Regions from separate parts of the Streptomyces millisiae genome, predicted to be linked through region 2. Evidence: riboswitches for the same ligand, from Rfam matches in the RefSeq annotation. Region 2 holds a riboswitch; the other holds the start of a gene.
The links. Region 2 has a riboswitch for ZMP and ZTP ahead of RNC47_RS03625 (glycine hydroxymethyltransferase). Riboswitches for the same ligand answer to the same signal wherever they lie in the genome.

Region 1: it holds a riboswitch for ZMP and ZTP, as region 2 does, so the genes downstream of both, RNC47_RS14460 (bifunctional 5,10-methylenetetrahydrofolate dehydrogenase/5,10-methenyltetrahydrofolate cyclohydrolase) here and RNC47_RS03625 (glycine hydroxymethyltransferase) in region 2, are expected to answer to the same signal.

The regions. Positions count from the first base shown of each region.
Region 1 is NZ_JAVREM010000014.1:90,785-96,875, forward strand. Features, by position in the region: gene RNC47_RS14440 (pectate lyase family protein) at 1-777, shown strand, start outside; gene RNC47_RS14445 (pectate lyase family protein) at 797-1,804, shown strand; gene RNC47_RS14450 (pectate lyase family protein) at 1,816-2,820, shown strand; gene RNC47_RS14455 (pectate lyase family protein) at 2,849-3,880, shown strand; ZMP/ZTP riboswitch at 3,890-3,976, shown strand; gene RNC47_RS14460 (bifunctional 5,10-methylenetetrahydrofolate dehydrogenase/5,10-methenyltetrahydrofolate cyclohydrolase) at 3,999-4,862, shown strand; gene RNC47_RS14465 (peptidoglycan-binding domain-containing protein) at 5,006-5,485, shown strand; gene RNC47_RS14470 (glycoside hydrolase family 6 protein) at 5,565-6,091, opposite strand, start outside.
Region 2 is NZ_JAVREM010000002.1:316,001-322,091, forward strand. Features, by position in the region: gene RNC47_RS03595 (ATP-binding protein) at 1-69, shown strand, start outside; gene RNC47_RS03600 (roadblock/LC7 domain-containing protein) at 66-467, shown strand; gene RNC47_RS03605 (DUF742 domain-containing protein) at 464-859, shown strand; gene RNC47_RS03610 (GTP-binding protein) at 834-1,430, shown strand; gene RNC47_RS03615 (cytochrome P450) at 1,433-2,812, shown strand; gene RNC47_RS03620 (dodecin) at 2,948-3,163, opposite strand; ZMP/ZTP riboswitch at 3,279-3,371, shown strand; gene RNC47_RS03625 (glycine hydroxymethyltransferase) at 3,393-4,844, shown strand; gene RNC47_RS03630 (endonuclease V) at 4,847-5,575, shown strand; gene RNC47_RS03635 (hypothetical protein) at 5,707-6,091, shown strand, end outside.

The DNA.
Region 1 (6,091 bases), on a different contig from region 2:
GTCAGCGGCGTGATCACGCTGCCGACCGGTGACAGCGACGGGATGCACGACGTGGCCTCGGACAAGACCATCGTCGGCCTGGGCAGCACGGCGCGGCTGACCGGCGGCGGGCTGAACATCGGCCTGCCGGTGGACGACGACACCACCTCGCCGCCCGCGAACGCCGTGCACAACGTGATCATCCGCAACATCGCGTTCGACGGCGCCACCGACGACCTGATCAATGTGCAGATGTTCTCGCACCACGTCTGGATCGACCACAACGACTTCTCGAACGGCGACGACGGCGCGGTGGACATCAAGCGCGGTTCGGACTACGTCACCGTCTCCTGGAACCGCTTTCACGACCACGACAAGACGTCGCTCGTCGGGCACGACGACGAGAACGCCGCGCAGGACACCGGCCGGCTGCGGGTGACGTACCACCACAACTACTTCGACGCCTCCGACCAGCGCAATCCGCGGGTCCGCTTCGGCGAGGTGCACGTCTACAACAACTACTACCGCGACAGCAGTTACGGCGTGGCCTCGACGATGAACGCCGGCGTGACGCTGGAGGGCAACTACTTCTTCAGCGTCAACAACCCGGCCCGGGTGGACTTCAGCGGCGATCTCGGGCGCCTCGTCCAGCGCGACAACATCCTCGTGGACTGCAACCACGAGATCGAGACGCGCGGCACCGTCACCGCCCCGAGCCAGTCCTACGCCTACACCGCAGACCCCGCCTCCACCGTGCCCACCGTCGTCCCCGCCGGGGCCGGCGTCGGGAAGATCTGACGAGCCGAGGAGAACCGCCATGAGCACGCAGGACTTCGCACGCCGTCCCTCGATCAGCCGGCGCGGGCTGCTGGCCGGCACGGCCGCGACCGCCGCCGCACTCGCCACCGGGGCCGCGACGACCGGCACGGCACACGCCGCACCGCGGACGTTCGCCTCGACGCCCGACGGCTTCGCCTCGGTCAACGCCCTCGGCCAGAACGGCACCACGGGCGGTGCCGGGGCGCCGGTGGTGACGGTCAGCGACGCCGACACCTTCCTGGACTACTGCGACCGCAACGAGCCCTACACGATCCAGGTGCAGGGCACCATCAACATCACCAGCAAGCAGGCGCTGCGGTCCAACAAGACCGTCGTCGGCCTGGGGGCGAACGCCACCATCGCCGGCGGCGGCCTGGACATGTACCGCCGGCAGAACGTGATCATCCGCAACCTCCGCTTCGTCGGCGCCGAGGACGACGCGATCAGCGTGCAGCAGGACTCGCACCACATCTGGATCGACCACTGCTACTTCGCCGACGGACTCGACGGCGCCATCGACATCGTCCGGGCCGCCGACTACATCACGGTGTCCTGGAACCACTTCGACGGCTTCGACAAGTCGATCCTCATCGGCCACTCCGACGGGAACGCCAGCCAGGACACCGGCAAGCTGCGGGTGACGTTCCACCACAACTACTTCGACGGCAGCCGGCAGCGCCACCCGCGGGTGCGGTTCGCCGAGCCGGTCCACGTCTACAACAACTACTTCCGGAACAACGCGCTCTACGGCGTGGCCTCGACGGAGAACGCGGGCGTGCTGGTGGAGGCCAACTACTTCGAGAACGTGCCCCACCCCGTCTACTCCGGCTACGACGAGAGCGGCCCGGGACGGGTCGTCGAGCGCGACAACGTGTACGCGGGCAGCGGCACGCCCCAGACCCTCGGCACGGTCGTGGAGCCCCGCACCTACTACGCGTACACCCCGGACAACCCGTCGACGCTGCCCAGCACGGTCCCGGCCGGCGTGGGCACCGGGAAGATCTGAGGAGCGACGCGATGAAGGACCACCGTTCCCCGATCAGCCGGCGCGGGCTGCTCGCCGGCACCGCCGCGACCGCCGCCGCACTCGCCACCGCCAACGTCACGACGGGTACGGCACACGCCGCGCGGCGGACGTTCGCCTCGACGGCCGACGGCTTCGCCTCCGTCAACGCCCTCGGCCAGAACGGCACCACCGGCGGCGTCGCGGGACCCACCGTCACGGTGACCAACGGCACGGACCTGGCGAGCCTCGCCGGCGCCAACACGCCCTATGTGATCCTGGTGTCCGGCCGCGTCCAGGTGGACGACATGGTGACCGTGGTCGCCAACAAGTCGATCATCGGCGTCGGTTCGACGGCGGAGATCACCGGCGGCGGGCTCCAGCTCGGCTCCACCACCCGCCCCGGCAACAACGTCGTCATCCGCAACCTCCGCTTCACCGGCGCCTCGGACGACTCGGTCAGCGTCACCAACTCGGCCCACCACGTGTGGATCGACCACTGCGACTTCTCCGACGGCTACGACGGCCTGCTCGACATCAAGCGGCAGTCCGACTACGTCACCGTCTCCTGGAACCACTTCCACAGCCACAGCAAGACCTGCCTGGTCGGGCACTCCGACAGCTACACCGCCGACCGCGGCAGGCTGCGCGTCACGTACCACCACAACTTCTTCGACGGCACCGAGCAGCGGCACCCGCGGGTGCGGTTCGCCGAGCCCGTGCACGTCTACAACAACTACTACCGGAACAACGCGCTCTACGGCGTGGCCTCGACCGAGGACGCCGGCGTGCTGGTGGAGGCCAACTACTTCGAGAACGTGCCCCACCCCGTCTACTCCGGCTACGACGAGAGCGGCCCGGGACGCGTGGTGGAACGGAACAACGTGTACGTGAACTCGGGCACGCCCCAGACCCTGGGGACCGTGGTCGAGCCGCGCACCTACTACTCCTACACGCCCGACGACCCGCGCACCCTGCCGTCCACCGTGCCGGCCGGCGTGGGCGTCGGCAGGATCTGAGCGGCGGAGGTTCACGATGAGGCTCACGATGAGACTGAACGTCCTCGCGGCGGCGGCCGTCGCCACGCTGGCCCTCTCCGGGGCCACGCCGGCGACCGACTCGTCCGGCCGGCAGACGGCTTCCGACGTGGCGGCCGAGGCGGCTCCGACCGGCTTCGCGTCCGTCAACGCCTGGGGTCAGAACGGCACCACCGGCGGTGCCGGCGGGCCGACGGTCACCGTGTCGACGGCGGCCGACCTGATCGCCGAGATCCGCGCCGAGGGGCCACGGATCGTGCAGGTGAACGGCATGATCACGCTGCCCGACGGGATGTACGACATCAGCTCCGACAAGACCGTCATCGGGCTCGGCGCCGACTCGGGCATCACCGGCGGCGGCTTCAACATCGGCCTGCCGGCGGACGACTCCGTCACCTCGCCGCCCGCGAACGCGGTGCACAACATCATCATCCGGAACCTGAACTTCCGGGACGCCAGCGACGACTCGATCAACGTCCAGATGTTCAGCCACCACATCTGGATCGACCACAACGACCTGGCCCAGGGCTACGACGGACTGATCGACATCAAGCGCGGCGCCAGCTACATCACCGTCTCCTGGAACCACACCCACGACCACACCAAGAACATGTTGCTCGGCCACGACGACGACAACGCGGCCCAGGACACCGGTCGGTTGAAGGTCACCTACCACCACAACTGGTACGACCGGACGCCGCAACGCAACCCCCGCGTCCGCTTCGGCGAGCCGGTGCACATCTACAACAACTACTACCACCGCAACTCCGACACCGGCCCGGCCTGCCAGGCGGACTCCGGCTGCTGGATCGAGGGCAACTACTTCGAGGACGTCGAGGAGCCCATGACCAACAGCTACTCGGGACCCGACGGCCGGATCGTGGAGCGGAACAACGTCTTCGTCGGCGAGGAGGCCGGCGAACCGGTCGTCGGCGGCTCGGTCGAGAACCCGGCGACGTACTACTCCTACACGCTGGACAACGCGGCGGACGTCAGAACCATCGTGACGAACGGTGCCGGGACCGGTCGGATCGGCATCTGAACTACAGTGGCCGTGGGCCGTGACTGGCGCTGAGGTGGAGCACCACCGGGGAGCGGCCCCCGGAACGGGTTGATGCCGTGCGCCTGGGCGTTGTCGTCACGATGCTCGGGAGCACGGCATGCCCCATGTACACACCGCGGAACTGATGGACGGCACGGCGTTGGCCAGGCGGGTGCTGGCGGAGACGGCCGACCGGGCCGCCACGCTCACCCGGCGCACGGGCGTCGCGCCCTGCCTGGCCACCGTGCTGGTCGGCGAGGACCCGGCCTCCGTCACCTACGTCCGGATGAAGCGCGCCCGGTGCGCCAAGGTCGGCATCACCTCACGGCACGTCCCGCTGCCGGCCACGACCACCACCGCCCAGCTCGTCGAGACCATCGAGGGTCTTTCGCGGGACCCCGACGTGCACGGCATCCTGCTCCAGCACCCGGCGGGGCCCGGCATCGACGAGCGGGCCGCGTTCGAGGCCATCGCGCCGGAGAAGGACGTCGACGGCGTCACGACGCACTCCTTCGCCGCGATGAGCTTCGGCCTGCCGGGCTTCGTCTCGTGCACACCGGGCGGCATCATGCGGCTGCTCGACGCGTACGACGTCGACCTCGCCGGGAAGCGGGCGGTCGTCGTCGGCCGCAGCGCCATCCTCGGCCGGCCGGTCGGCATGCTGCTGCTGGCCCGCGACGCCACGGTGACGTACTGCCACTCCCGTACGGAGGACCTGTCCTCGGTGGTACGGGAGGCCGACGTCCTGGTCGCGGCGGTCGGCCGCCCAAGGCTCATCCGCGGCCAGGACATCAGGCCGGGCGCGGTCGTGGTGGACGCGGGGTACAACGCGGGGAACGTCGGCGACATCGACGCGGAGGGCGCGCTGGGCCGGGCGAGTCTGATCACCCCCGTGCCGGGCGGCGTCGGGCCGATGACGATCGCCGTCCTGCTGTCCCAGACCGTGGACGCGGCGACCGCCCAACTGGGCCTGGTGCCGTGAGCGGGGACGGGCCACGGGCGCCGCTCGCCCCGGCGCCGGTCGCGGCACCGGTCGCGGCATGAAAGCGCGGTGAAAGCCCCCGCCGCCAGATTTGGCTCTCGGAACCGGAGACGGAGACGAGACAACACGGCGTGGAGGTAGTCATGAACCGACGCACAGCGGGTACCACCCCATCCCCCGGCCCTCGGCCGCCGCGCACGGCGAGGCGCAAGCGCGTCGTCCTCGCGGCCACCGCGCTCGCGCTGGCCGGCACGCTGGCGCTGCCGGCGTCGGGGGCGGCCGCCGCGGGGGAGGTCGGCGCCGCGGCCTACTCCTGTGCCAACGCCGAGTTCGACAACGGGCGCTGGTACTACGGCTACTACAGCGGGATGACCGCCATCCCGTCCACCACGGGGGTCACGTCCTCGGGCATCGAGGCGCAGTGCTCGCTCCGGCGGGCCAGCGCGGACCTCGGGCGTTCGGACATGAACCCCGGCACCGTCGACGGCATCTTCGGATCGAACTCGCAGAACGCCATGCGGGCGCTCCAGCGGTGGGTGAACAGCACCTTCGGCAGCGGGACCGTGGGGGTGGACGGCCTGCCGGGCCCCGAGTCCTGGCCCTACCTGCGGATGTGGCACTGACGCACCGGGCGACGGAGTGCGGGGCCGGGGCTGATGCCCCGGCCCCGCACCTCAGGGGGTGATCGGTGTTCCTACCGGCTCACAGCGGCGGGTAGGCGTTGTCCAGGAGCTCCTGGAACTGCGCGGAGAACCAGTGGCCGGAGAGCGGGGCGTCCGGGAGGGCGCCCGAGGGGTTGTTGTTGTTGCGCGGGTTGCCCTGGTAGGTCGGGTCGCACATCCGGTCGAAGCCCTTGCCCTCGTCGTTGGGGATCTCCCGGCTGGCGCCGTCGGACTCACCCGGGGGCTTGATCCAGACGTAGGCGTCGATACCGGAGGCGGGGGCCGCCGTCGGGCGCTCGCCCAGGCCGGCGCCGGCCTGGTTGCACCAGTTGCCGGCGTGGATGCGGCCGTCGACGCGGCTGCCCTCGACGTAGGCGTTCACGTCGGTGCGCGGGCCGGGCCCGGTGGGCCGGTCGGAACCGCCCCAGCCGTTACGGGAGGTGTCGATCAGCATCCCGATGTTGGAGTTGAAGCCGGTGCTCACCAACTCCTGGCGGAAGGCCTGCGCGAAGGACTGGTTGTCGACGTAGCGGTTCCAGTCCACCCACTCCGACTGCCGCACCGGGG
Region 2 (6,091 bases):
GCCTTCCAGCGTGGCACCCAGTCCGGTCGCAAGGCCGATCCGAGCAGGGAAGGATTTGAGGTTCAGTGAACACCGAACTGTCGTGGATGCTGGAGAGCGCCCTGGAGGTGCCGGGGGCACGCCACGCCATCCTCGTCTCGGCCGACGGTCTGCTGATGGCCCGCTCCAGGGACGTGAACAAGGACGAGGCCGACACCATCGCCGCGGCCATGAGCGGCATGCAGTCCCTCAGCCGCACGGTGGCCGGCTTCAGCGGTGACGCCGGGATGCAGTGGCGCCAGACCGTGGTCGAGTTCGACGGTGGGTGGGTCTTCCTCATCTCCGCCGGCGAGGGCGCCTACCTCGCCGTCTCGGCCTCGCTCCAGGTGGACATGGCGGACATCACGTTCCGCATGCAGCAGCTCGTCGGGCAGCTCGGCAAGGTGCTGACCACCCCGCCCCGTGAGAACTCCGGTATTCAGGCATGACCACACCCCAGGATCCGGAACAAGAAGAGGCCGTCGAAGTCGAGACCTCCGAATTAGTGCGACCGTACGTCATCATCAACGGCCGCGGCTTCGACGACGGCAATCGATTCGACCTGGTCACTCTCGTCACGGCGGCGTCCGACAGCGAGCACCACAGGGTGCAGCTCGATCCGGAGATGCGCGACGTGGTCGAGTTGTGCGACGGCGGGTATCTCTCGGTCGCCGAGATCGCGGGGCACCTCGGGCTGCCCATCGGCATTGTCAAGGTGCTGTTGGTCGACCTGGCGGATCGCGGCTTCGTCATCACACGGGCTCCCATTCCGCCGGCCCAACTTGCCGACATTCAGGTTCTTCAGGAGGTTCTGGATGGACTCCAGGCACGGTTCGGCTGAGGGCGTCCACCTGGCCGAGAAGGTGCAGATCGCGGCGAAGATCCTGGTGGTCGGTCACTTCGCCGTCGGCAAGACGACCTTTATCGGCACACTCTCCGAGATTCCGCCGCTGCGCACCGAGGAGACGATGACGCAGGCCGGCGCGGAGATAGACGATCTGAAGGGCGTGCGGGGCAAGACCACGACCACCGTCGCGATGGACTTCGGGCGTCTGACCCTGAGCGACCGACTTGTCCTCTATCTGTTCGGAACGCCGGGACAGCAGCGCTTCGTTCAGGTCTGGGAAGACATGACCCGCGGTGCCCTCGGCGCCCTGATCCTGGTGGATCCGGAGCGTCTCAGGGACTCCTTCGCCGTCATGGACCTGGTCGAGAAGTACGGCATCTCGTACGCCATCGCGGTCAACCACTTCGACGGCTCCCCGACACACACCGAGGCGGAGCTCAGGGAGGCGCTCGACCTGCTCCCCGAAACCCCGGTTGTCACCTGCGACGCCCGCGACGAGAAGTCGTCGGCCCAGGCACTCGTGGCTCTCGTCCGCTATCTGCAGAGCCACACCCGACAGGAGTAAGAATGGATTCCCCCTCAGGTTTCACGAACCCGCCTCCCGGCTGCCCGGCACACCAGGGCATGAACGGCAGCCAGCCGGAGCCGGTCGAGCGGGTGCCGCTGTACGGGCCCGAGTTCGCGGCCGATCCGCAGCGGTTCTACGAGTACCTGCGCCAGTACGGACCGGCCGCGCCCGTCGAGTTCGCGCCCGGCGTGCCGGTGACCCTGGTCACCGACTACTCGGCCGCGCTCCAGGTGCTCCAGTCCCCCGAGCTGTTCTCCAAGGACGCCCGCAGGTGGCGGGACCTCAACGAGGGCCGCATACCGCACGACAGCCCCGCGGTGCCGATGATGGCCCACCGGCCCAACGCCTTCTTCGCCGACGGAGCCGAGCACCTGCGGCTGCGGCAGGCGATCAGCGACAGCATGGCCAAGCTGGACACCCACCGGCTCAGCCGTCAGGTGGAGCGGATCTCCACCTATCTGATCGAGCAGTTCAGCACCCGGGGTACGGTCGACCTGGTCGACGAGTACGCCAAGCTCGTCTCGCTCCTGGTGATCAACGACGTCTTCGGCTGTCCCGCCCACCTCGGCGACCGGCTCGCTGAGGGCTGGTCGGGGGTCTGGGCGGGCGACGACGCCGAGGCGGCGAGCAAGTTGGTCGGTGAGAGCCTGACCGAACTGGTCGCGTACAAGCGCGCCCAGCCGGGCGAGGACGTCACCTCGTGGATGGTCAGGCACCCGGCGGGGCTGTCCGACGAGGAGATGATCAACCAGCTCTTCACGATGACGGGCGCCGGCGCCGACCCGGTGCGCAACCTGATCGGGAGCGGACTGTTGCTCGTCCTCTCCGACGAGCGGTTCTTCGGCGGCCAGTACGGCGGAGCGCTGCTCGTCGAGGACGCCGTGGACGAGGTCCTGTGGAACAGCCCGCCGATCCCCAACTACGGCGTGCACTACCCGACGCGTGACGTCGAGCTCTTCGGCATGAGGCTGGCGGCGGGCGATCCGGTGGCGGTGAGCTTCGCGGCCGCGAACACCGACCCCTCCCTGTCCGCCTCCCGGCAGATGCTCAGCAAGCGCGCCCACCTCGCCTGGTCCGCCGGGCCGCACGCCTGCCCGGCGAAGGACCCCGCCACCCTGATGGCCATCGGGGCGATGGAACGGCTGCTCAACCTGCTGCCCGACATCGAACTCGCGGTGCCCGTCGAGAACCTGAACTGGCGGCTCGGCCCGTTCCAGCGCGGGCTCGTCGAGCTCCCGGCCAGCTTCACCCCCGTCCGTCTCCGCAGCAGGACGCCCAACCCGAGCCAGGAGAACGTCGCGGCGCGGCAGACCTCGGCACCGGAGCCGGCCCCGGCCAAGGGCGGCTGGTGGAGTTCCTTCCTGGCCCGGTGGCGCTGACCCTTGCTCGTCCGGCCCGTTCCGGCGGGCAGGCGGACGAGCGGGCGACGAGCCGAACCGGCCACTGAGCAGACGGCCTCCGGTCGACCGACGTCGACCGGAGGCCGTCGCGTTCGCCGGGGGCGGCCACCGCCCTCAGGCCGTGTCCTCCAGCCTGAAGCCCACCTTCAGCCCCACCTGGTAGTGGCCGATCGCGCCGTTCTCCACGTGGCCGCGGATCTGCGTCACCTCGAACCAGTCGATGTTGCGCAGCGTCTTGGCGGCCCGGGCGATCCCGTTCCGCACCGCCGCGTCCACGCTCTCCGGCGAGGAACCGACGATCTCGGTCACCCGGTAGATGTGCTCGCTCATGCCGGCCTCCAGGGCATCACGCGGGTGGCGACGCGGGGCCCCGCGTCCCACTGACTCCACCCTGCCCCACCGGGCGGACACCCGCGACACGGCCGGGACCAGCGGTGCTACCCTCGCACCGGGCCGTGACTGGCGCGTCGGGATGGGGTCAACCATCGGGAAGCGGCCCTAGCTGTGCGATGTGGAGCCGTGCGCCTGGGCCGTCGCGACCCATGTCAAGGAGGCCCCCATGACCAACGAGCCAGCAGCCGACTCCACCGTCTCCACCGCCTTCCGCAGCGGCCTCGACGTCGTCCGGTCCGTCGAGCCCAGGATCGCCGACGCCATCGGCGCCGAGATCGAGGACCAGCGCGCGTCCCTCAAGCTGATCGCCAGCGAGAACTACGCCTCGCCCGCCGTGCTCCTCGCCATGGGGAACTGGCTGAGCGACAAGTACGCCGAGGGCACCGTCGGCCGCCGCTTCTACGCCGGCTGCCGCAACGTCGACACCGTGGAGTCCCTCGCGGCCGAGCACGCCCGCGAGCTCTTCGGCGCCCGCCACGCCTACGTCCAGCCGCACTCGGGCATCGACGCCAACCTCGTCGCCTTCTGGGCCGTCCTCGCCCAGCGCGTCGAGAGCCCGGCCCTGGAGCGGGCCGGCGCCCGTCAGGTCAACGACCTCACCGAGGAGGACTGGGCCGCGCTCCGCCGCGACCTCGGCAGCCAGCGGATGCTCGGCATGTCCCTGGACGCCGGCGGCCACCTCACCCACGGCTTCCGCCCCAACATCTCCGGCAAGATGTTCGAACAGCGCAGCTACGGCACCGACCCCGAGACCGGCCTGGTCGACTACGACGCCGTCCGCGCCGCCGCCCGCGAGTTCCGGCCGCTGATCCTCATCGCCGGCTACTCCGCCTACCCGCGGCTGATCAACTTCCGGATCATGCGCGAGATCGCCGACGAGGTCGGCGCGACGCTGATGGTCGACATGGCCCACTTCGCCGGCCTCGTCGCGGGCAAGGTCCTCACCGGCGACTTCGATCCGGTGCCGAACGCCCAGATCGTCACCACCACCACCCACAAGTCGCTGCGCGGCCCCCGCGGCGGCATGGTGCTGTGCGACGACTCGCTCGCCGAGCAGGTCGACCGCGGCTGCCCGATGGTGCTCGGCGGCCCGCTGCCGCACGTCATGGCCGCCAAGGCCGTGGCCCTCGCCGAGGCCAGGCAGCCCGCCTTCCGCGACTACGCCCAGCGCATCGTGGACAACTCGCGTGCCCTCGCCGAGGGCCTGATGCGCCGCGGCGCCCGGCTGGTCACCGGCGGCACCGACAACCACCTCGCCCTGATCGACGTCTCCTCCTACGGCCTCACCGGCCGGCAGGCCGAGGCCGCGCTGCTCGACGCCGGCATCGTCACCAACCGCAACGCGGTGCCCCGCGACCCCAACGGCGCCTGGTACACCTCCGGCATCCGGATCGGCACCCCGGCCCTCACCACCCGCGGCCTCGACACCGCGGGCATGGACGAGGTCGCCGAGCTCATCGACATCGTGCTCTCCCGCACCACCCCCGGCACCACCAAGAGCGGCGGGGCCTCCAAGGCCACCTACCGCCTGGAGGACGGCGTCGCCGAGCAGGTCGCCAAGCGCGCCGCCGACCTGCTCGCCAAGCACCCGCTCTACCCCGGGATCGACCTGAGCTGAGCGTGAGCGCCCTCCGCCTCGTCACCCCGCACACCACGCCGGCCACCGAGGCCGAGGCCAGGGCCGTCCAGGAGCGACTCCGACCGCGGGTCGTCCTGGACGGCTCGGGCCCCGCGCCAGGGGCCCCCGGAACCGTCGTGGTCGGCGTCGACGTCGCCTACGACGACGCACGCGACACCGTCGCGGCCGCCGCCGTGGCGCTCGACGCGGCCACCCTGGCCGAGCTCGGGCACGCCACGGCGGTGGGCCGGGTCGCCTTCCCCTACGTCCCCGGGCTGCTCGCCTTCCGTGAACTGCCCGCCGTGCTCGCCGCGCTCGGCAGGCTGCGCCACGTCCCCGACCTGGTGGTGTGCGACGGCTACGGCCTCGCCCACCCCCGCCGCCTCGGGCTCGCCAGCCACCTGGGAGTGCTCACCGGGCTGCCCACCATCGGCGTCGCCAAGAACCCCTTCACCTTCCGGCACCCCCCGCCGGGACCACGACGCGGCGACGCGGCGCCGCTGCTCGACGGCGACGAGGAGGTCGGTCGCGCGCTGCGCACCAGGGACGGCGTCAAACCGGTCTACGTCTCGCCGGGACACCGCACCACCATCGCCGACGCCTGCGCCCACACCCTGCACCTGACCCGTGGCTACCGGCTCCCCGAGACCACCAGGCGGGCCGACCGGCTCTGCCGCGACGCCCTGCGGGCGGCCGGCGAGCGGGACGGCGAGCGGCACGGCGGTCCCTAGCCGGACGTGGCTCCTCACTCCTTCGAGTGCCGGTCCCGGGCCGCGGCGTCCCGAACAGGCGGGTGGCCACTGCCGGTTGTCGTACGAGGACGCTAGGGTGATCCCCCACCCAGCGGACTCGGGAGGTCACGGTGCGGTACCTCAGGCCGGTGCGCGCCGCGCTGGCGGCGACCACGGCGGTGCTGCTGTTCGGCTGCACCGCCGCGGACGCGGGCGACGGCCCCACGGACGGCGGCGAGGGGGCGACCGCGGGCTCGTCGCCCGCCGCCGAGGCGTCCGGCGAGCCCTCGCCCAGGGTCGCGGAACCGCCGGCCGACCCCGCGGCCGCCCTCGCCCTCGCCAGGGCGGTCGCCGCCACCCCGACCGACCTCGGTGACGGCTTCGTGCCCCAGGACCCGTACGAGTCGGATCCGGCCACCTGGGCGGTGCTCGACGAGGGGTGCGTCTGGCGCCGCGCGGCCCTGCCCGAGGAGGTGCTGGCCAGCCTCTCCCGGTACAGCGAGCACCCGGCGCCGG